2 regions of the Heyndrickxia sporothermodurans genome follow, and region 2 is predicted to be linked to the other one. Evidence: a T-box and tRNA genes for the amino acid it is inferred to sense, from the RefSeq annotation. Region 2 holds a T-box; the other holds one or more tRNA genes.
The links. A T-box is a leader RNA that pairs with one kind of tRNA and senses whether it is charged. The one in region 2 lies ahead of thrS (threonine--tRNA ligase), so its partner is inferred to be a tRNA-Thr.
Positions count from the first base shown of each region.

Region 1: it has a tRNA-Thr gene. The T-box ahead of thrS (threonine--tRNA ligase) is inferred to sense a tRNA for this amino acid. The anticodon was not compared.

Region 1 is NZ_NAZB01000052.1:8-12,416, forward strand. It holds partial or broken rRNA gene B5V89_RS17055 (23S ribosomal RNA) at 1-169, shown strand, start outside; rRNA gene rrf (5S ribosomal RNA) at 436-552, shown strand; tRNA gene B5V89_RS17065 (tRNA-Asn) at 562-636, shown strand; tRNA gene B5V89_RS17070 (tRNA-Thr) at 639-711, shown strand; tRNA gene B5V89_RS17075 (tRNA-Glu) at 747-821, shown strand; tRNA gene B5V89_RS17080 (tRNA-Val) at 845-920, shown strand; tRNA gene B5V89_RS17085 (tRNA-Thr) at 941-1,016, shown strand; tRNA gene B5V89_RS17090 (tRNA-Tyr) at 1,040-1,123, shown strand; tRNA gene B5V89_RS17095 (tRNA-Gln) at 1,236-1,310, shown strand; tRNA gene B5V89_RS17100 (tRNA-Lys) at 1,318-1,390, shown strand; gene B5V89_RS17105 (cation diffusion facilitator family transporter) at 1,536-2,516, shown strand; gene rocF (arginase) at 3,373-4,272, shown strand; gene sigW (RNA polymerase sigma factor SigW) at 4,489-5,052, shown strand; gene B5V89_RS17120 (anti-sigma factor family protein) at 5,069-5,692, shown strand; gene cdaA (diadenylate cyclase CdaA) at 5,820-6,644, shown strand; gene B5V89_RS17130 (CdaR family protein) at 6,637-7,875, shown strand; gene glmM (phosphoglucosamine mutase) at 7,915-9,267, shown strand; gene glmS (glutamine--fructose-6-phosphate transaminase (isomerizing)) at 9,726-11,516, shown strand; gene B5V89_RS17145 (hypothetical protein) at 12,400-12,409, shown strand, end outside.
Region 2 is NZ_NAZB01000004.1:62,169-74,577, forward strand. It holds gene B5V89_RS00880 (catalase) at 1-528, opposite strand, end outside; gene B5V89_RS00885 (bifunctional GNAT family N-acetyltransferase/carbon-nitrogen hydrolase family protein) at 742-2,271, shown strand; T-box leader at 2,324-2,554, shown strand; T-box leader at 2,591-2,824, shown strand; gene thrS (threonine--tRNA ligase) at 2,876-4,084, shown strand; gene B5V89_RS00895 (FAD-binding oxidoreductase) at 4,337-5,776, shown strand; gene B5V89_RS00900 (MFS transporter) at 5,773-6,312, shown strand; gene B5V89_RS00905 (amino acid permease) at 6,371-7,756, shown strand; gene B5V89_RS00910 (EAL domain-containing protein) at 7,934-10,573, shown strand; gene B5V89_RS00915 (DHA2 family efflux MFS transporter permease subunit) at 10,774-12,303, shown strand.

The DNA of each region.
Region 1 (12,409 bases), on a different contig from region 2:
GGAAGGGATAAGTGCTGAAAGCATCTAAGCATGAAGCCCCCCTCAAGATGAGATTTCCCTTAGTTTATCTAAATAAGACCCCTGAAAGATGATCAGGTTGATAGGTTCGAGGTGGAAGTGTGGCGACACATGGAGCTGACGAATACTAATCGGTCGAAGACTTATCCTAATAAGAAAAGCGAAGGGCGCGCAGCTCTCTGGCGAAACTCACTGGAGCTTCTGGCGGAGAAGTCTGGAAGACTTCGACAGAAGAAGTGAAGTGACGCGAGCCGATAGCGCCCGCAGCTGGACAGGTTGATTCAACGTTATTACTGTTTCTCATTTATCTAGTTTTGAGGGAATAATTTTATTAAAAAACCCTTGAAATTTGGTTGAAAATCATTATAATAAATAATGTCTTAACCAAATGCTGCAAATGCAGTGAGGCAAAAAATATCCGGTAATTATGGCGAGAAGGTCACACCCGTTCCCATCCCGAACACGGAAGTTAAGCTTCTCAGCGCCGATGGTAGTTGGGGGCTCTCCCCCTGCAAGAGTAGGACGTTGCCGGGTTTATATTAATCCGCAGTAGCTCAGTGGTAGAGCTATCGGCTGTTAACCGATCGGTCGTAGGTTCGAATCCTACCTGCGGAGCCATTGCTTCCATAGCTCAGCAGGTAGAGCACTTCCATGGTAAGGAAGAGGTCACCGGTTCGAGCCCGGTTGGAAGCTTATAATATGAATTATGAGATTATCTTACATAGATTGGCCCGTTGGTCAAGCGGTTAAGACACCGCCCTTTCACGGCGGTAACACGGGTTCGAATCCCGTACGGGTCACCAACTTAGATTACATAAATGACATTGGAGGATTAGCTCAGCTGGGAGAGCACCTGCCTTACAAGCAGGGGGTCGGCGGTTCGATCCCGTCATCCTCCACCATATAAAAAATATAATAATAAGCCGGCCTAGCTCAATTGGTAGAGCAACTGACTTGTAATCAGTAGGTTGGGGGTTCAAGTCCTCTGGCCGGCACCATTCATTACGATTAGTAATGATATGGAGGGGTAGCGAAGTGGCTAAACGCGGCGGACTGTAAATCCGCTCCTTCGGGTTCGGCGGTTCGAATCCGTCCCCCTCCACCATTTTTATTAATATAATTTGATTAAAATGGACATAATAAGAATGTCCTTTTTTATTAGACTAAAATGTTTGCTTGTAGGGACTGACCAAAGCCCCGCACTTTTATTATTTCAATGGGCTATAGCCAAGTGGTAAGGCAACGGACTTTGACTCCGTCATTCGTTGGTTCGAATCCAGCTAGCCCAGCCATTGTTTAGAGCCATTAGCTCAGTCGGTAGAGCATCTGACTTTTAATCAGAGGGTCGAAGGTTCGAGTCCTTCATGGCTCATCAAATTTGCAAAAGTTTCCTTAAACCTTAGAGGTTTAAGGATTTTTTTTTGTGAAAAATATTTATAGAGAAACTTATAAGAGTTACAAACGTATAAACAATCGGTAAATTTTTATTAAATTCGATTGAGAGTAGAGGTTGTTAAATGATAGACATAATAAAGCTTTTAAGACAAGGTAATAAATCAGCAATGTTAGCGGCAATAGTCAATGCGGTTATTTCAATTATTAAGGGTATCGCTTTCTTTTTAACGGGCAATATTGCCATGTTTGCTGAAACGATGCACAGTTTAGGGGATGCTGCGAATCAATTTTTTGTATTTATTGGTTCCGCCTTAAGTAAGAAAGCCCCTACGGACCGATTTCCAAATGGTTTTGGTAGGGTTGTAAACTTAGTCCTTTTAGGTGCTGTTCTAATTGTTGGAATTATGTCTTATGAAACAATAAAGGAAGGATTTCATCATATTTTAAAACCAACTGCGTCAAAAGGTTTTGTCATAAATATCATTGTTTTAGGTGCAGCCGTATTACTTGAGAGTTTTGTTTTATTTAAGGCGATGAAGGAAATTCTTCATGAAGTCGGAGATGAAGCAAAAGGTCCCGCAATTTTCTTAAAGAGTGTTAAGTATTTAGGTAAGGCTAAGCCCGCAACGAAGCTTGTTTTTATGGAGGACACAGTTGCTACCGCAGGAGGACTTTTAGCCATCATTGCGGTAATAATTTCTCATTTTACATCGTTTCACCAAGCTGAAGGGATTGCCTCCGTTATAATTGGGATTATGATGTTCATTGTTGTTGGTAAAGTATTTTTAGATAATGCAGCGGGGGCTATCGGTGAAGCAGATGAGGAGATGGAGATGAAAATTGGTAATATCGTTATGGAGGATCCAAGTGTTAAAGATATTCAGGATATTACCGTTGTTAAAGAAGGGGAAGAACTACATGTCGAGGTAGAGATCGAAGTAGATCCAAGTTTAACTGTAGCTCAGGCCGATGATATTAAGGACCGTTTAGAGGAACGAATCATGGCCGAAAAGGGAATAGCTGATGTGATCATTGAGTTTGATGAAGATGATGGAGTGAATAATTGGGAGGAAGAGAAAAAAGAGGTTATAGACGAAAAGTAGAAATTAAACTGTCCTTGGAAATTAGTAATGAGTTTATCTTAGAGGTACAAAACGGTAAATCACAAAATCTTCACAGCATAATAAACAGTATATTTCACTGCTAAAAAGACTTAAAGATGTAAATATCTCTAAGTCTTTTTTCTCAGGTACCACAAGTGCATTAAATGTTAAAGCGAGTTTGAAATAAGCGGAGAAATTCCTCTTAATGAGGAAATAGCACTGAAATTAGGCTCCAATAGCCGGAATTTTTCCGCCTATTTACGCAAAAAACGTGAAAAAGAGGGATTTTGCATTGCATAATCGGAAAACTTCCGCTTATATAGCCCCGAAACATGCCCCATCCTGTATCTAACCGGAAAAACTCCGCTTATTAAATATCACTGCTTACTCAATTAGTACTTCTTATGTTTCAATAAAACCAAGTAAATTTCATTTAGACGCATTGCGGGGCTCAGCTCAACTAATCCTGAAGATGTCGCCCAGGCAAGTTCCCATTAAAAATTAATTCAACAATTATAATCACGTGTTAAACCACAAAAAAATCACACACTCTCCAATAATTATTTATATTCTGTGATTAAATCTGTGAATTAGGAAATGGTAAGCAATTGAAAATTCCTCAAAATCTGGATAAATCAATGTGAAATGCACTATGAATTATTTTGTTTGCAATCTGTTTAATATTTTGCACCTCTAAAGTAAACTCGTTAGGCATCTAGCGGGTAGTTTTTTCTGTAAACGGCCTTTTGTCTCTACTTTGAATAATGCATATATATACATGAATTTGTCGAGTTGAGTCAGAAGATTATGAAGTATTAAAATAGAGATAGATAGGGATTGAGGAGGTTTTACGATAATGGAAAAGAAAATTACTATACTAGGAGTTCCGATGGACTTAGGACAATCTCGCAGAGGGGTTAATATGGGACCTAGTGCGATTAGATATGCAGGTGTTGTGGAACGGCTAGAAAAGCTCGGTTATGTAGTGACTGATCAAGGGGACATTGAAATTGGTGCTGCAGAACGTTTGCATGATCCCGAAACGAATATGAAAAATTTGAAAGCGGTTGCGGACGCCAATGCTATTTTAGGCGAAAAGGTTGATGGAATTGTGGAAAAAGGAGAGTTTCCATTAATCTTTGGGGGAGACCATAGCATTGCAATTGGAACATTAGCAGGTGTCTCTAAACATTATAAAAACCTAGGCGTCATTTGGTATGATGCCCATGGAGATTTAAATATTGCTGATACATCTCCATCAGGAAATATTCACGGTATGCCGCTTGCTGCAAGTTTAGGCCACGGACATCCAACATTAACTGATATTGGCGGCTATGCTCCTAAAGTAAAACACGAAAATATCGTAATAATTGGGGCTAGAGATCTTGATAAAGGTGAAAAAGAGCTAATTAAAGACAAAAATATAAAAGTGTTTACTATGCATGAAATTGATAAACTTGGAATGACTAAAGTAATGGAAGAAGCCATTGACTATTTAAAAGATAAGACGGATGGCGTGCATTTGTCCTTGGATTTAGATGCACTGGATCCGAGCGATTGTCCGGGAGTGGGCACACCTGTACTTGGTGGCATCAGCTACCGTGAAAGCCATCTAGCAATGGAAATGCTGGCGGAATCGGGAATTATTACTTCTGCAGAATTTGTGGAAGTTAATCCGATATTGGATGAAAGAAATCGAACCGCAACAGTTGCAGTTGCATTAATGGGCTCTTTATTTGGAGAAAAACTATTATAACATTCATATGGGCAGTAGAATTTATTCTACTGCTTTTCTGCTTTATCACCTAACTACCACCATCAAACACTTCAAATCTAATTTTCATATCCATTTTTGTAAAAAAACAAACAACTATTGGTAAATATTTGTTAAGATAAAAATAAAAAATATTTTTTGAAACCTTTATGCTATTCATTCGTAACAATGTATAGCCGCTAGGGCGGGGGAATCTGAATGGAACTATTGGTTAAAAAAAGAATAAAACAAGTGTTAAAAGGGGACCAGAATGCTTACGGAGAGATAGTGGAAATTTATAAAGACAAAGTCCTTCAAATATGCTATCGAATGTTAGGTAACTTGCATGAAGCCGAGGATATTGCCCAAGAGGCTTTTATACGTGCATTTATTAATATTCATAGCTTTAAACAAGAAAGGAAATTTTCCACTTGGTTATACCGGATTGCTACTAATTTATGTATTGATCGCTTAAGAAAGAAGAAGCCTGATTTCTACTTGGACGCAGAGGTAGCAGGGACAGATGGCTTAACTATGTATTCGCAAATTGCAGCAACAGGAAAAGCACCTGATGTAGAAGTAATGGATTATGAATTACAAGAAACCATTCAATTTGCGATTCAGTCACTTCCTGAAAAATACCGATCGGTTATAGTATTGAAATATTTGGAAGATCTTTCGTTGAATGAAATTAGCCAAATCCTGGAATTGCCTTTAGGAACTGTGAAAACAAGAATCCACAGGGGACGTGAGGCTTTGAGAAAACAACTTCGAAATTTATAGAGAGGATGAGAACGAATTGAATACTTGTTCTGAAGAAATTATTCTCTTTATGCATGAATACATGGATGGCGATATATCCTCTGAGCATGAAACTATATTAAAAGAACATCTTCAAACATGTGCTGACTGCACAAGGCATTTTCAGGAACTAAAGAAAACAACTGCATTAATAAAAAGTACACCATTGATATGTGCTTCAAGTGATTTTACTGCAAAAGTAATGGCGAAATTACCCAAGGAGAAACGAAAAGTAGGAATAAAACGTTGGGTAACCAATCATCCATTCCTTGCTGCAGCTTCCTTGTTTATTATTCTAATGGGGGGAAGTATCCTCTCTATGTGGAATAACAATCAAGAATTTTCATTTACGAAAAAGCCGAATTTACAAGTAGAAAATCACACTGTTATTGTTCCAAAAGGTGAAACGGTTAAAGGTGATTTATTAGTTAAAAATGGTGATTTGCGAATAGAAGGTAAAGTAGACGGAAGTGTAACGGTTATTAATGGTGAGAAATACATGGCCTCAGCAGGTCGCGTAACTGGAGACATAAAAGAAATTAATGAAATGTTTGATTGGCTTTGGTTTCAAATAAAAATAGGTGCCGAAGAAATAGTAAGTTTTTTTAAGGAAGATAAGTAAAAAAAGAGAAACAAATAAAGACGTTTGTTTCTCTTTTTTGTGGTTTGTACTAATATGGTATAATATAATTTAGTACATATTTATAAAGCGGCTTTTTTTACGATATAAAATTAATGGAGGATCGGACATGCCGTTTGCAGACTTCAATTTTTTTGACTATATCTCTAATATTATTGACATTTTACTCGTATGGTACGTGATCTATAAGATATTAATGATCATACGCGGTACGAAGGCAGTACAAGTTTTAAAAGGGATCATTGTCATCCTTATTGTTAGGAACTTAAGTATCTTTCTAGGCTTAGGTACCTTAAATTGGATTATGGAGCAAGCCATTGATTGGGGATTTCTTGCCTTAATTATCATTTTCCAGCCGGAAATAAGGCGAGCGCTAGAACAATTGGGAAGAGGGAAGTTATTTTCCCGTGGAACGATGCATGAAGAAGAGGAGCAATCGAGAATTATTGATGCCATCGTTAAAGCGACAAGTTACATGGCGAAGCGAAGAATTGGTGCATTAATTTCGATTGAAAGGGAGACAGGTCTTAGTGATTATATAGAAACAGGGATTGCATTGAATTCCAAAATCTCTTCTGAATTACTAATAAACATTTTCATCCCTAATACACCTTTACATGATGGAGCTGTTATTTTACAGAAAGATCAAGTGGCTGCAGCTGCTTGTTACTTACCTTTGTCAGAAAGTCCATTCATCTCGAAGGAATTGGGAACGAGACATCGTGCTGCTCTTGGTATAAGTGAAGTAACAGACAGTTTAACGATCATTGTATCTGAAGAAACAGGAGCAATATCATTAACGAAAAATAGTGAACTTCACAGGGATTTAAAAATAGACCAATTCAAGGAGATGCTTGAAAAAGAATTTATGATATCAATGAACAAGCAAGCTTCCTCATCAATATGGAATTGGAGGGTGAAGAAGCGTGGATAAATTTATGGATAATAAATGGTTTATTCGAATCGTTGCATTGTTCTTAGCGTTATTGCTATATATATCAGTTAGTATTGAAAATGGTAACAAAGAAAAGGACACGAGACAAAAAAATGAAAATGATGTTGTTCAAAATATGCCTGTTGAAGTTATTTACGACCAGCAGAACTTTGTGGTGACAGGTGTTCCTGAAACGGTGGATGTAACCATTGATGGACCAAAGGGATTTGTACGAACAACAAAAAATCTAAAAAATTTCACTGTCTATATTGATTTAACTGATGCTGAACTTGGAAAACAGCGGGTTAAGCTAAAGCTTAAAGATCTATCAGATAAATTGACAGCTAAAATCTCTCCTGCATACGTTACTGTTACCGTTCAAGAGAAAGTGACGAAGGAATTTAGGGTAGATGCAGAATTTAATTCTAATTTATTAGCAAGTGGCTTTGAAGCTGAAACCCCTTCTGTTGAACCAAAAACAGTAAAAATAACTGGAGCAAAAGATGTGATTGATCAAATTACGTATGTAAAAGCGACAGTTGATTCAAAACGGGAAATTAGTTCGACAATTACAAGAGATGCTAAAGTACAAGTGTTAGACAAATCATTAAATAAGTTAAATGTAGATGTCGATCCGGAAACGGTAGAAGTGACCGTCCCGGTTAAAAATCCAAGTAAAACCGTTCCTATTACCGTAAATCCAATTGGGGATGAAAAGGAAGGAATTGTTATTAATAGCATCACGACGATACCAAAAAATATTAAAATTTATGGTAGAAGTGATGTGCTAAAATCAATTGATGCATTAAGTGTGGATGTAGATATTAGTAAATATGATAAAGATACAGAACTTGATGTTCCAATTAAAGTGCCAAAAGGTATAAATAAATTAGAACCAGAAATTGTAAAAGTCCGAATAAGTACTAGTGAGAAAAAAGAAGAAAAGACATTCAGCAATATTAAAGTAAGCAGTACGGGCTTACCTGATGACTACACGATGGAATTTTTATCGCCAAAAAATGGTGAAGTAGATTTAACGGTTAATGGTACAACCAAATCATTAAAAGATATTAGTGCGTCAAGTTTTGATATTCTTATGGATTTATCGGGTTTATCTCCAGGAGTACATGAAGTAAATCTAAAGGTTGATGGACCGAAGGATATAACATGGGAGCTGTCGAAGAAGAAAGCGAAAATTCGCTTAACGGAGAAAGAAAGTGGAGATATTTAATTTGTAATTATTGTATTTTTAGAAGGAGCGAATATTCAAATGGGTAAATATTTCGGTACAGATGGAGTAAGAGGAGTAGCCAATTCTGAGTTAACACCAGAATTAGCATTTAAATTAGGTCGTTATGGTGGATACGTGTTAACGAAAAATACGGAGCGTCCAAAAGTACTCATAGGTCGTGATACTCGTATATCTGGGCATATGCTTGAAGGAGCTTTAGTATCAGGGCTTTTATCAATTGGTGCTGAAGTTATGCGCTTAGGTGTCATTTCTACTCCAGGGGTTGCTTACCTTACAAAAGCTCTAGGTGCACAAGCTGGAGTTATGATCTCAGCCTCACACAACCCTGTCGCCGATAATGGCATCAAGTTTTTTGGATCCGATGGCTATAAGCTTTCAGATGAACAAGAAGCGGAGATTGAACAAATTCTTGATATGGAAGAAGATCAATTACCAAGACCTGTAGGTGGAGATCTTGGTGTTGTTAATGATTATTTCGAAGGCGGTCAGAAGTATTTACAGTTCCTTAAACAATCTGTAGACGAAGACTTTTCCGGTATTCATCTGGCACTAGATTGTGCGAACGGTGCAACCTCTTCATTGGCTACACATCTATTTGCTGATTTAGAAGCAGACATTTCTACGATGGGTGCATCTCCTAATGGCTTGAATATTAATAACGGTGTGGGTTCTACTCACCCTGAAAGCCTAGCAGCATTTGTGAAAGAAAAAGAAGCGGATGTTGGACTTGCTTTTGATGGGGACGGAGACCGAGTCATTGCCATTGATGAAAATGGTGAAGTTGTAGACGGAGATCAAATTATGTTCATCTGTGCTAAATATATGAAGAGTGAAGCACGACTTAAACAATCAACAGTTGTTTCTACAGTAATGAGTAATTTAGGCTTTCATAAAGGGCTAGAAGCATTAGGAATTAAGAGCATTCAAACAGCAGTTGGGGACAGATATGTCGTTGAAGAAATGAAAACGAATAGTTATAATCTTGGTGGCGAACAATCAGGACATATTATTTTCCTAGATTATAATACAACCGGCGATGGGTTATTAACAGGATTACAGCTCCTTAATATTATGAAAGCAACGAATAAACCATTATCAGAACTTGCTGGGGAAATGAAAAAGTATCCGCAAAAGCTCGTGAATATTCGTGTTCAAGATAAGTATCATGTAACAGATAATGAAAAAGTAAAAGCGGTTATTGAACAGGTAGAAAAAGAAATGGCCGGAAATGGTAGAATTCTTGTCCGTCCTTCCGGTACTGAGCCGTTAGTACGTGTTATGGCAGAAGCAGCTACTGAAGAAGCTTGTGAATCTTATGTTAATAGAATTGCAGAAGTTGTAAAAGAAGAAATGGGACTTTCAGAGGAATAAGTGGAATTATATGCATAAGGGGAACGTATACGAATCCTTATGCATATTTTTATTTTATAGCTGTTTTATTATACTTTTTTATTGACCTAAGTATTAATGTAGGATATGATTATCATGTTTTTACTTGCCAAAAGAGAAAAGGAGGATAGATGTTTAGAACGTTTTAAAAAGCGCCAGAACTAGACAACGAGCGGATACAATTGTCTAGTTGACGAGGAGAAGGTTTATCGAGAATTCGGCGGATACCTTCCGGCTGCCACACACAGTCGACGTCTTTTTCTTAAAACATCAGAGGTGACTCGGTGCACAAAGGGAAAAGAAATGTGAGAATTAGATAAGCTATTGGCTGTAGAAACGATTGTTTTGTCTAAAATCTTAACATTTTAAAATAATACAGAAATAAGGGGGCAAGTCTGCCCTCTGGCATCTTGCCCCCTTTATTTGGGAGGAAGATACAAATGTGTGGTATCGTTGGATATATTGGAAATCAAGATGCGAAAGAACTTTTATTAAAAGGCTTAGAAAAGCTTGAATATAGAGGATATGATTCTGCTGGGATCGCAGTAAAGAATGAGTCTGGAGTTCATGTTTTTAAGGAAAAGGGACGTATTGCGGATCTTCGTGAAGTCGTTGATACAGATGTAATGGGTCACATCGGAATCGGACACACACGTTGGGCGACACATGGAGTGCCAAGTAAAGAAAATGCACATCCACATCAAAGTGCAAGTACACGATTTACCCTTGTTCATAATGGTGTTATCGAAAACTATTCACTATTGCAGCAAGAGTATTTACAAGACGTTACGCTTAAAAGTGAAACAGATACGGAAATTATTGTGCAGTTAGTAGAAAAGTTTGTTGCTGATGGATTAAGTGTTGAGGAAGCTTTCAGAAAAACGTTAACTCTATTACATGGTTCCTATGCCCTTGCATTATTGGATACGGAAAATGAAGATACAATTTTTGTAGCGAAAAACAAAAGCCCACTATTAGTAGGTGTTGGAGAAGGCTTTAATGTTGTCGCGAGTGATGCAATGGCGATGATTCAAGTAACTGATCAATTTATTGAGTTAATGGATAAAGAAATGGTCATCGTGAAAAAGGACGAAATCATTATCCAAAACTTATTAGGTGAAAAGATTGCTAGAGAGCCTTATAAAGCACTAATCGATGCAAGCGATATCGAAAAGGGCACATACCCTCACTATATGTTGAAGGAAATCGATGAACAGCCACTTGTGATGAGAAAAATTATTCAAGCGTATCAAGATATTAACGGTGACCTTGCCATTGATTCCGATATTGTAAAGGCAATGAACGATGCTGATCGCATCTATATTGTTGCTTGCGGCACAAGCTATCATGCTGGACTCGTTGGAAAACAAATGATTGAACAGCTTGCGGAAATTCCTGTAGAAGTTCATGTAGCTAGTGAAATGGGCTATAATATGCCTCTATTATCGAAGAAACCGTTATTTATTTTCATCTCTCAAAGTGGTGAAACAGCGGATAGCCGTGCGGTTCTTGTAAAGGTTAAAGAGCTGGGATATAAGGCAATTACGATTACAAACGTTCCAGGTTCTACTTTATCTCGCGAAGCGGATTACACATTGTTGTTACATGCTGGCCCTGAAATTGCCGTTGCTTCAACAAAAGCTTATACTGCTCAAATTGCAGTATTATCGATTCTTGCAAGCGTAGCAGGCAAAAAAGCTGATCTTGACCTTGTTCACGAACTAGGAATCGTCGCTAATGCAATGGAAGTTCTCTGTGATTCGAAGGAAGAATTCGAAAAAATGGCTTTTGAATATTTCACAGTGACACGAAATGCTTTCTTTATCGGCCGTGCGCTTGATTACTATGTATGTCTTGAAGGCGCACTCAAGCTTAAAGAAATTTCCTATATTCAAGCAGAAGGATTCGCGGGCGGAGAATTAAAGCATGGTACGATCGCTTTAATCGAAGATGGCACACCAATCGTCGCCCTTGCAACTCAAGAAAACGTAAACTGGAGCATACGCGGAAACGTCAAAGAAGTCGTCGCTCGTGGAGCAAACCCATGCATCATCTCCATGAAAGGACTCGACACAAACGAAGACCGCTTTGTCATCCCAGAAGTACACGAATTATTAACACCTCTTGTCTCTGTAGTACCACTGCAACTTCTCGCTTACTATGCAGCATTGCATCGTGATTGTGACGTGGATAAACCACGTAACTTGGCGAAGAGTGTGACGGTGGAGTAAGGGAAAGTAATTGCTTTTTTAATGTATGTAGCTGTCTTATTCTTCTTCTCCATGCTAAAAAGTCGGTAGCTACTGTTAAATAGTTGGTATCCAGAGCGGAAGGAAGAGTGAGGAAAAAAGAGCAGGCGAACAATATGTACTCAATCATTTTTCAATCGTAAAATCAATTATATTTCAGGCTGGATCCAATAGTGGTCCAGTCTTTTTGTTTTGTCCAATATCTCCTCAATCCCTTGTCCAGTAGGGGTTCAATCATCCTTGCTCATTCTTTTCTCTCTTCTAATATGTTGTTTTCCTCACTGCATAAACCCGTAGGGTTTCAGTTCTTTTTCGTGTATTTCTCAACGTGTTTTTTCAATCTTTTCTCTTGATTCTTCCCTCCATTATGGAAGAACTTTTTAACATTGTCTGAATATTCGATACGACCCAGAACGGAAAAAAGAGGGCGAATATGGGGGATTTGGGGAAGAACTATATAACATAATGGAATGAAGAAAAAAGGCGAGATAAGAGGGAAGAGGCTTAGAGTCGCAAGGGTTTGGGGGGAGTGAGGGGGAGATGAAGACGGGGAAGGACTTTTTAGCAGGGCAATATAGTAGAAGGAAGTAAAGGGATGAAGCAAGAGTTGGATCGGTAAATAAAATGTATTTCAATGGGATTCAATTGAAATTTTGCGTTTCAATTCAGGATGGAATGTATTCAAGTTGTGACTGTGGAATTTACGAAGGCAATCCTGGTGGAAATAAATTCTTCTTAATCATTATTTAATTATTCTTCGTAAATTTTCATGATGTGACTTAGAAGGCAACTTTTTAACTCTCTTCTGCAGATAAAATTAAAACATAGAGTTAAAACAAAATGAAAAGAAATGAGGAGATTAAATATGAGTACAA
Region 2 (12,409 bases):
ACTGGCCCCTTGGGGGATTTCGTTGTGCGGTTCCGGTTTAACAGCATGGACAAAATCAGGGAATTTGATCGCATCTTGGATAAAGAAAACCGGCATATTATTTCCAACTAAATCGAAATTTCCCTCATCCGTGTAAAACTTTGTTGCAAAGCCGCGCACATCTCGAACGGTATCGCTCGATCCTCTAGACCCTTGAACTGTAGAAAATCGAACAAATACGGGGGTGATTTTTGAAGGGTCTGTTAAAAAATCTGCCCTCGTATATTTCCCTAGAGATTCATATAGTTGGAAGATTCCATGCGCACCAACTCCTCGTGCATGAACCACACGTTCAGGAATTCGTTCATGGTCGAAATGGGTCATTTTTTCCCTGAAATGAAAGTCTTCCATCAAGGTAGGGCCTCTTAAACCACTTTTTAATGAAAACTCATCTTCAGCCATTTTTAATCCTTGGTTAGTCGTTAAACCAGCATGCTTTTCATTATTAATCGCGTATTTTTTTAATTGATTTGTTTTCTTGTTTTCCATTGTTAGCCTCCTATACTAGTTAAGAAACTTGAACTTCTAATTTTCAAATACCCTGAACGGGGTGGAATAAACGTGGTGGGAACCGGGTCCTTTATTCAAGATACTTAAAAAAATTCGGATTGAAGTTAAAAAATTATATAAGAGGGTATGATAACCGTAGAAATAAATGATAAAAGATTGTGTTAGGGATGTGAGAACGTGACAGAAACAGATATGTCGAAATATGAAAAGAAAATTATCGTTAGGAATATAAAAATGGAAGATATTGATGACATTATGGAGCTGTGGAAACGTTGCTTTCCCGGGATGGAACCATGGAAGCGGGAACAATTAGAAAGTCATATTCATACGTTTCCGGAAGGGCAATTTTGTGTGGAATACGAGGACAAAATTGTCGGTACTTGTTCCAGTCTAATCGTTAATTTTGATGAATACGAAGATCAGCATACTTGGAATACCATTACTGATAATGGATATATTACGAATCATGATCCGGATGGATTTAATCTTTATGGGATTGAAGTGATGGTTGACCCGGAATATCGTAGGATGAAATTTGGGCATCGTTTGTATGAAGCGAGGAAGGAGCTCGCACGAAAATTAAATCTCCAAAGCATCATCATTGGCGGGCGGATTCCGAATTATTATAAATATAAGGACGAGATGACGCCTCGAGAGTATGTGACAGAGGTTGAAAAACATAGTATCTATGATCCGGTCCTGTCGTTTCAGCTTCTTGAAGGATTTAAAATTAAACGGATCAATACTAGATATCTTCCGGATGACAAGGCATCTGCTGCCTTTGCAACTTTGATGGAATGGAATAATATTGACTATCTACCGAAGACACGAAGAGTGTATCGTGCATCTTTTCCAATAAGAATTTGTTCCATCCAGTATATGATGAAAAAAATTGATTCCTTTCAGGATTTTACAAGGCAAGTTGAATATTATGTAGATGTAGCAGCTGATTTTGGTTCGGATTTTGCTGTTTTTCCCGAATTATTTACTACTCAATTAATGTCATTTTTAGAGGAAAAACGTCCAGACCAAGCAGTACGACGTTTGGCAACCTATACCGACCAGTATATTGAATTGTTTACGGAGCTGGCGGTTAGATATAACGTGAATATTATAGGTGGTTCACATTTCGTAGAAAGAGATGGAGACATCTACAATGTTGCTTATTTATTTCGCCGTGATGGAACGATTGAAAATCAGTCAAAAATTCATGCCACACCAAATGAACGAAAGTGGTGGGGGATAGCCGAGGGCAATGAAATCAATGTGTTTGACACCGATTGTGGAAAAATTGCGATTCAAATCTGTTACGATGTTGAGTTCCCGGAACTTGCTCGTATTGCCGTTGATAAAGGAGCAAATATTATTTTCGTGCCATTTTGTACAGAGGATCGTCAAGGATATCTGCGTGTACGCTACTGTGCACAGGCAAGGGCGATAGAAAATCAGGTTTATACTTGTATTGCTGGTACCGTGGGCAACTTAACGCATGTTGAGAATATGGATATCCAATATGCACAATCAGCTATTTTTTCTCCGTCTGATTTTGGATTTGCGAGAGATGGGATCGTTGGAGAATGTGATCCTAATGTGGATACGGTTGTTGTCGGTGATGTGGATCTTGAGAAACTTAGACGTTCACGAAATAGTGGTTCCGTAAGACAATTACGCGATCGTCGTAAGGATTTGTACAGGATTGAGACGAATAAATTTCCTAAATAAAAAAATCCTTGCATTCTTCAAATATAGATGTTAAAATTCATTTCAATATAAATTGAAAGCGACGATTAGGACATGAATTATTCTCGTTCATCTTATTAGAGAACAGGGTCAATGGCTGAGAGCCCTGAAGAGAAGGGAATAGTTTACCACCTATGAGCATTATAGGGAAATGTTGAAAACAGATTAACTATAATCGGTAAAACCGTTATCTTTTCTGAGCATAATGTACAAAGTTTGTACATTGTGAAATTAGGGTGGCACCACGACCGCACTCGTCCCTTCTATGGGATGAGTGCGTTTTTTATTTGTAAATTTAATATTAATTGCGATGAAAAGGACATGAATTATTTTCGTTTTTCTTAACCAGAGAACAGGGTCAATGGCTGAGAGCCCTGAAGAAAAGAGAGTAGTTTACCACCTTCGAGCAATTATAGGGAAATGTAGAAAACAAATTAACTATAATCGGCAAAAACCGTTATCTTTCCTGAGCATAATGTACGAAGTTTGTGCATTGTGGAAATAGGGTGGCACCACGACCGCACTCGTCCCTTTTTTGGGATGGGTGCGTTTTTTTATAAATAAAATAAACAAGGAGGAATCAAACATGTTAAATGAAATGGAAGTAGAAAAAAGAAATCATCGAAAATTAGGTCAAGAGTTAGAGCTATTTGCTTCAATGGAAGAAGCACCAGGGATGCCGTTTTTCTTACCGAAAGGAATGGTGATTCGAAATGAGTTGGAAAATTATTGGAGAGAAAAGCATGTTAAAGCCGGCTATCAGGAAATTAAGACACCGATTATGATGAAGCAGGAACTTTGGGAACAATCGGGTCATTGGGATCATTATCACGAAAATATGTATTTTTCCAATGTTGATCAGCAAAATTATGCAATTAAACCGATGAATTGTCCTGGCGCCATCTTAATCTTTAATAATAAGCGAAGAAGTTATCGGGAACTCCCTGTTCGCTACGCGGAGCTTGGATTAGTCCATCGCCACGAGCTTTCAGGCTCCTTAAATGGATTGCTGCGGGTCCGATCATTTACTCAGGATGATGCACATTTATTTGTTAGGGAAGACCAAATTGAAGCTGAAATTGCAAAAGTACTAGAGTTAATTGCAGAGTTCTACACACATTTTGGGTTTGAATACAAGGTAGAACTATCTACACGCCCAGAAGAGTTTATGGGCTCCAAAGCAATTTGGGACGATGCCGAAGCTGCATTAGAATCAGTATTAAAAAAGAAAGCCATTGCATATCAAGTTAACCACGGCGATGGAGCATTTTATGGTCCCAAAATTGATTTTCACATTTTAGATTCCTTAGGAAGAAGCTGGCAGTGTGGAACAGTTCAATTAGATTTTCTAATGCCAGAAAAGTTTAATTGCTCTTATGTAGGGAAAGAAGGCCAATTTCACCGACCAGTGATGATCCACCGAGCAATATTTGGTTCAGTCGAACGATTTATGGCGATTTTAATTGAACATTACGCAGGCGATTTTCCCCTCTGGTTATCACCCGTTCAAGCAAAAATCATCCCTATTGCAGAATCCCATATAGATTATGCAGAGAATGTAAAATCTCGAATGGAATCGGCTGGTTTTCGAGTCGAGATCGATGATAGGGACGAAAAAATGGGATTAAAAATTAGAGAGGCAGAAAAACAAAAGGTTCCTTATATGCTCGTTATTGGTGATATGGAAATTGAAAATGAATCGGTAGCGATTAGACAAAGGAAAAATGGAAATCTTGGGGTGAGAGGTATTCAAGAAACAATTGATCTGCTGAAGGGAGAAATTTTTAAAGGGTAATTTCTTATATAATGAAAATCAAAAATCGTAAACAGTGTCTGAAAAACAAAGGGATGCTGCGTTAAAGTAAACATAATCGATCAAGCTTAAAAAATGCACTATGAAAAAAGACACTTACTTTACTCTCATGGTGAGTGTTTTTTATTTATGCTTTTTGATGGAAAGTTTGCAAAAAGTTGAAATTAACAAACTGCTTCTTTTCTTATATTCTATTAATAAAGCAAATATTTTTTTAAAATAGAAGGTGAATACTTGAAGAAAAAATATCTGATTCTCATTATTATTGGATATGGAATAGCCTTTGGAGCATCCATTTATACATATGGAGATAAGCTTAGCCATCCATTGGCAGAGGATATGGGACATTTACTACCGGTCTCAATGAAAAGTATTAAATCCGCTAAAGGTGATGAAGAACTGCAACAAATAGTAAAAAAAGCGATAACAGCAAATGATAAGCTTTCTATTGCAGGGATGCAACATAGTCAGGGGGGACAAACCCTGTATCCTAATGCCATTATGATTGATATGAAACGGTATAATAAAATACTAAATCTTGACAAAAAAAATAAAACTATCACAGTTCAAAGCGGTGCCACATGGGACGATATACAGCGTTATATAAATCCATACGGTTTGGCTATAAAGGTAATGCAATCCCAAAACATTTTTACTGTCGGAGGTTCCTTGAGTGTTAATGTTCATGGTAGAGATATACGAAATGATGCACTCATAGATACAATTAAGTCTTTTCATCTTTTAAATCCGAGAGGAGAAATTGTGAATGTAAGTAGAACGGAAAATTCAGAGCTTTTTCCCTATGTCATCGGCGGATACGGGCTGTTCGGAGTAATTTTAGATGTAACGATTCAATTAACTGATGATGAATTATATGTAACCAATTCAAAGGCAATTGATTATAAAGATTACTCTTCATATTTTGAAGAAAAGGTTAAAAACAATGAACAGGTAAAAATGCATTTAGCTCGTATTTCTGTTGCACCAGAAACATTTTTGCGAGAAATGTATGTAACAAACTATGAACTAGCATCCAACCAAGATGAATTGAGACAATATAACAAATTGAAAAAGGACAATATTGTCGCACTTCCTAAGCTTTTGCTTGGAGTGTCTCGATATAGTGATTGGGGTAAAGATGCCTTTTGGAACCTCCAAAAAAGATATATGAAAACAATAAATAATAAACTAGAAACTCGAAATAATGTCATGCGATCTGAGTCGGCTTTTATGGAATATGATAGTGAAACAAGAACGGAGATACTCCAGGAATATTTTGTTCCAGTAACAGAGTTTACTAGTTACATTGATGATTTACGTTCTGTTCTTAAAAAGGATGATGATTTTAATCTTCTTAATATAACGATTCGCTATGTTTCGAAGAATGAACATGCTGTAATGTCCTATGCAAAAAATAATATGTTTGCTCTTGTATTGCTGATCAATCAAGGTCGTTCGAAGCAAGATATTTTGAATACAGAAAAAGTCGTTCAGAAAATGATTGATGTAACACTGGAACATAATGGGAGTTATTATCTACCCTATTACTCTTATCCAACGAAAAAGCAACTATATCAGGCTTATCCACGTACAGATGAGTTTTTTGATATGAAACGAAAATATGATCCGGATGAGCGCTTTGTTAATTTATTTTATAAGGAGTATGGGAAATGACATATAAACGATTTATTTACTTTCAAAGCATCATCGTTATGGCGAGCAGTATGATATTTCCCTTTTATATTTTGCTTCTAAAAAATGTCGGTGATAGCTATTCACAATTCGGCTGGGCATATGGGTTGTTTGCCTTAACTTCTGCATTTGTATATCCGTTAATAGGAAAATTCTCAGATAAACTAGGGGATAAAACATTACTTGTTATTTATTCGTGGTCTATGGCAGTTCTTCTACTGTTTTTTCCAATAGTTACAGAAGTTTGGCAGGTTTATATCCTACAAGTCTTAATGGGAATATTAGGTGCAATCCAAAAAAACACGGAGAAAACAACTTTAGCTCGAAATGTGGTTAAAGAGACAGCGGGAGTTGAAATTGGAAGGTATCATATTTGGACTTCAGTTGGAGCATCGATTGCGATCATTTTAACCGGGTATATGGTTGATTTTATTACGATTGGAAGTATTTTTTACCTAGCCTCCCTGCTATATCTTATCAGTGGTTCGGTCTTGTTAAAAAAATATAAAAATGGCTAATGAAAATAGGTGTGCAGTACATGTTTTCCGTTGGTCTGAGCATCTGGAGGAGATTATTATGTCAAACAAGGAATTAAATAGAGGACTCGAGTCACGTCATATTCAGATGATTGCTTTAGGTGGTACCATCGGAGTAGGGTTATTTATGGGGTCAGCTAGTACGATTAAATGGACAGGTCCGTCTATCATGCTAGCGTATGCAATTGCAGGTCTGTTTATCTTTTTTATTATGCGCTCTATGGGTGAAATGCTATATTTAGAACCTAGTACGGGTTCGTTTGCAACCTTTGCACGTAATTATATTCATCCACTAGCGGGGTATTTGACTGCATGGAGCTATTGGTTCCAATGGGTTATTGTCGGTATGTCAGAGATTATTGCTGTAGGTATGTATATGAAGTATTGGTTTCCTAATTTGCCTGCTTGGATACCTGGTTTGATTGCATTGATCATCCTCGGAGCAGCTAATCTTATTTCTGTAAAATCGTTTGGGGAATTTGAATTTTGGTTTGCGCTAATAAAAATTGTAACAATTGTACTGATGATTATTGCAGGACTTGGACTTATCTTTTTTGGATTAGGAAATGGCGGTCATGCAATTGGCTTATCGAATCTTTGGAAAAATGGGGGATTCTTTACAGGCGGATTAAAAGGTTTCTTCTTTGCCCTTTCCCTTGTCGTTGCCTCCTATCAAGGGGTTGAATTAATTGGTATCACTGCAGGTGAGGCTAAAAATCCGACCAAAACGTTAACGAAGGCGATTAAAACAATTATTTGGCGTATATTAATTTTTTACATTGGTGCCATTTTTATTATCGTAACAGTCTATCCTTGGGATCAACTTAATGCGGTAGGTAGTCCGTTTGTTTCAACTTTTGCAAAAGTGGGTATAACAGCAGCTGCCGGAATCATTAACTTCGTTGTGATTACTGCTGCAATGTCTGGATGTAATAGCGGGATTTTCAGTGCAGGCCGAATGCTTTTTACTCTGGCATTGGACGGACAGGCACCTAAAATTTTTGCGAAAGTATCCAAAAATGGAATTCCTTTTTATTGTACGATCGCAGTTCTTATAGGATTGGCTATTGGGATTGTTTTAAATTATCTTGCACCAAAGCAATTGTTTCTATATGTTTATAGTTCAAGTGTTCTACCTGGAATGATACCCTGGTTTGTTCTATTAATTAGTGAACTCCGATTTCGTAAGATTAGAGCTGCTGAAATGGGCAGTCATCCTTTCAAAATGCCTTTTGCTCCTTACAGTAATTATATTACAATTGCTTTCTTACTAATGGTTTTAGTCGGTATGTGGTTTAATTCTAGTACGCGGATATCCTTAATAGTCGGTGTTGTTTTCCTATCACTAGTCGCTGCAAGTTATTATTTATTAAAAATGGGCAAGAGAACACCATTGATAGATTTTGATGGGGATCAAAACCACTAGGAGATCTTTAATAAGGATTCACTTTTCATATTTATGGAGGTATAGATGAAAATTCTTATCCTATGATTCATTATATTCAATCATTCTTGCATATGGTATGATGAAATATATTGGATTATAGGATAAAACTAGTAATCTTTATTTAAAGTTGAATTCTTGGAAGATTAGGAGATTAGTATGTTCAACGTAAGAAATTTTCCTTTGCGATGGGATAAAGAATCTTTACTTTATATAATTTTATTCGGGATGGTTCTTTTTACTTCAAGTTATAAATTGACGATGGAGTATGGATTTATCTTTTCCTTTACGAGTATTTTTTTATTTTTAATCCTTCGTCTATATGGACTTCCACAGGCTGTATTAACGGCCGTTTTAGCATTTTTCGTTATTCCTCACCATTTTTCTAATATCGCTTTTCATCTTCTTTTACTCACGGAAATCATTTTTGTAGGGTGTTTTTTTTATAAAGGCAGAAAGGCAAAAATGTTTTTTGTTGATGCATTATTTTGGTTAACGATTGGGTTGATTGCATTATATTTGATCAATCATCCATTTGTAAAAGGGCAAGCTCTTTATTTTCAAATAGGAAAAAATATTATTAATGGATTTCTTAATGTATTGCTGGCGGACATGCTTTTGGCCTATGTTCCTTTTTATAAATTATTTAAGAATAATAGTGTGAACAAAAATAGCGTATCTATTCATCAGTTTCTATTCCATGTGACATTAATCTCAATTATCATCCCTTTTTTCTTAAGTGTGATGATAAATGTTTGGTCAACGGAAAGATATGTTAAGAAAGAAATCATGCAACAAGCGGAAAAAAATATGAATTTGATCGTCGAAGAAATTTCTTTCTTAAATAAAAATGGTAATAAGGAAATTTCTTTGCAAAATGAAAAATTGTTAAACCAACTAAACGTATTGGTTAGATCCTATCAATCTTCAGAATATGACATTATTATTACTGACTATGCAAATCTGGTTTATGCTTCTAGTTCTGAGCGCATATTGGCTCATACTGTTTATAACTGGAGGAAAAACCATTCAGTTCATCAGATCAATAATGATTTTTACGAGGTTTTACCGAATGACAATGAGGATTATCCTATAGGTAAGTGGAATAAGGGTAACTATCTTTTTACAGAGAAGCTTGAACCGCTTCCTTTAAAACTTGTAATTCAATACCCTATTTCCCAATTTCAAAATAAAATTTATACAATATTTTTGGATCAATTAAAGTTTTCACTAATCTTCGCACTATGTATAGCCATACTTGTCCACATTGTTAGTAACTTATTTATGAAAAATGTTAAGCAGCTAACAACTGCAACGACCGGATTACCCCAGAAGCTGATTCAATTTGAGAAGATTGATTGGCCACAAAGTTATGTGTCGGAAATGAGACTGCTTACAGAGAACTTAGTAAAGATGGCAGATAAGATTATAGAATTATTTCGGGAAAGTACTGACATGAATGAAAAGTTGAAAAAACAAACCGAGAAATTAACACATTCAGAGGATGAACTACACCGATTAGCTTTTTATGATGTATTAACCGGATTGCCTAATCGACTATATTTTCAAGATTTTGTAAAGTCGCTTATTCAAAGGAATACGTCAAAACATATTGCAATTATTTTTATCGATATTAATCAATTTAAACAGATAAATGATACGTTAGGACATGTTGCCGGCGATACACTGCTTCAATTAGTTGCCAATAAGTTGCGCACGCTCCATGACGATTATCGAGAGGTATTCCGATTAGGCGGAGATGAATTTGTGATCGTTCAGAATGTGAATCATCGTGAGGAGGTCAATCACACATTAGAACAAATGGCACAAGAATTTGTTGCACCATTTCACGTCCAACAACAATTACTCTATATTTCAGCAAGTATCGGTATTAGTATGTACCCTGAAGATGGGGAGGATTTGGATACCCTTGTTAAATGTGCGGACATTGCGATGTATAGTTCAAAGGAGAACGGCGGGAATACCGCTCAATTCTTTGATAAATCGATGAAAAATAAATTTGAAGATAGTCTCACGATCGAAAATGCGTTAAGAGCAGTTATTGATAAAGGCGGATTGGAACTCTATTATCAACCTAAGTTCTGTAATGAAAAGGTTACTAGTATGGAAGTATTAATTCGATGGCAGGATTCGAAACTAGGAAATGTTTCACCCAGTACGTTTATCCCAATTGCCGAGGATATCGGTTTAATTTTACAAATTGATGAATGGGTGTTGATCAATGCCTGTAAACAAAATAAGGCTTGGCAAGACAGTGGGTTGGCCACTGTACCTGTTTCAGTAAATATTTCAGCCAAACACTTCCAACAGGATTATTTAATTTCACTTATTAAATATGCGTTGGATGTCTCAGGTTTAGCTCCGGAGTATTTAAAACTGGAAATAACCGAGAGTGTGTTTATCGATAACCTTTCACATGTTGCAGAGATAATCCGTCAGTTAAAAGAATTAGGCATCCATATCTCAATCGATGATTTCGGAAAGGGCTATTCATCTTTGTATCAATTACTTCAGTTACCAATTGATGAAATAAAAATTGATAGACAATTCATAATGGACATCGATCAAAATGAGAAAAAATCTTTACTTGTTCGATCCATTCTTGATATTGCCCATGGACTCCAGTTAAATGTAGTAGCAGAAGGAATTGAAACAGTGAATGAAAGAGATATATTAGTACAGATGGGCTGTGATGAATTACAGGGATATTTATTCAGTAAACCGATCAGTAGTGAGGAGATGGGAAGGTTCCTTTCTAGGGATCGGGTCTATAGTTAAAATGAGAAGCGAACAGTGGCAAAACTGTTCGCTTTTTAGTTGGGTATAACTATACCACCTGTATAAACGTTTAGTATCTTACTTTCTAGTAAAATTATAAAAAATTTTTGATTGCATTAATCAAATTCATGGTTTATGATATTGTTTACGTGAAACACTGGTTCAGAAAAGTAGACCGTTTGTCTATGAGGGGGAAAACAATGGAACAATCAATAAAAACAACGAAACGCCCACCGTATGGGATTATTGCAGTCCTAATGGTTGGAGCGTTTATTGCGTTTTTAAACAATACGTTATTAAATATCGCACTACCATCCATTATGAAGGATCTGAAAGTGGGACCGTCAACAGTGCAATGGTTGGCTACAGGGTTTATGTTAGTAAATGGAGTGTTAATTCCAACCACTGCATTTTTGATTCAAAAATACTCTGTTCGCCGCTTATTCTTAATAGCAATGGGCTTATTTACAGTAGGAACAATTCTCGCAGGCTTTGCCCATGTATTTGGTTTATTATTGGCAGGCCGAATGATTCAAGCTTCAGGTTCGGCAATTATGATGCCACTTTTAATGAATGTAATGCTTGTGAGCTTTCCAGTAGAAAAAAGGGGAGCAGCAATGGGCTTTTTCGGTTTAATCATGATGGGAGCACCAGCAATTGGTCCGACTTTATCAGGATGGCTAGTTGAACAATTTGACTGGAGAATGCTTTTCCATTTTATTACACCAATTGCTATTGTCGTATTCTTGCTTGGCTTATTCTTGCTTAAAGATAAAAAAGATAAAGTGAACATCCGACTTGATATGTTATCGGTTTTATTATCAAGTGTAGGATTCGGTGGGATTCTTTACGGATTTAGTTCAGCAGGTAGTAAGGGGTGGGATAGCCCGCAAGTATATGGAACATTGATCGTCGGTGTTCTTTCATTAGCTTGGTTTATTATCCGTCAATTATATCAAGAAAAACCGATGTTAAATTTCAGAATCTATAAATATCCAATGTATGCTTTATCATCGGTCATTTCAATGGTTATTACGATGGCGATGTTTTCTGCCATGATGCTTTTACCTATTTATGTTCAAACGCTTCGTGGAATATCTCCACTAGATGCAGGACTCATGTTATTACCAGGGGCAATATTGATGGCTCTGATGTCACCTATTACTGGTAAACTATTTGATAAAATTGGCGGAAGAATACTAGCCATCATCGGACTAACGATTACAATAGTAACCACTTATTTTTTCAGCAAATTAAGTTTTGATACTACGTATACACATTTAATTATTCTTTACTCTTTGCGTATGTTTGGGATGTCAATGGTAATGATGCCAGTTTCGACAAATGGCTTAAATCAATTACCGGCGCGTTTCTACCCACATGGTACTGCCATGAATAGTACGTTACAACAAGTTTCTGGTGCCATTGGTACAGCACTGTTAGTTACGATTATGTCTAATCGTACAGAATCAACTGCAAAAGAACTAGCAACAGATGCAATGAAACATTTAACAGGTCAGCCTACGGAAGCAGCAATGGCTGCAATGAAGCAACAAATTGAAATGAAGGCTATGTTGGAAGGAATTAATTTTTCTTTCTTAGTGACAGTGTTTGTAGCTGCTGTTGCACTCGTTCTTTCATTCTTTATTAAACGTGCTAAACAAGCTGAAGATCCTTTGGTTGGAACAGGATCGAACGAAAAGCTCGAAACAAAATTAGCAGGTCACTAAAAAGACTTTTTAGTGACCTACCGAATTAGGGCCTATTTCATTTTGAAATAGGCCCTAATTTTTTGAGGCAAGAAAAATCGGTCTGTTGTTCTGATAAGTACAAATA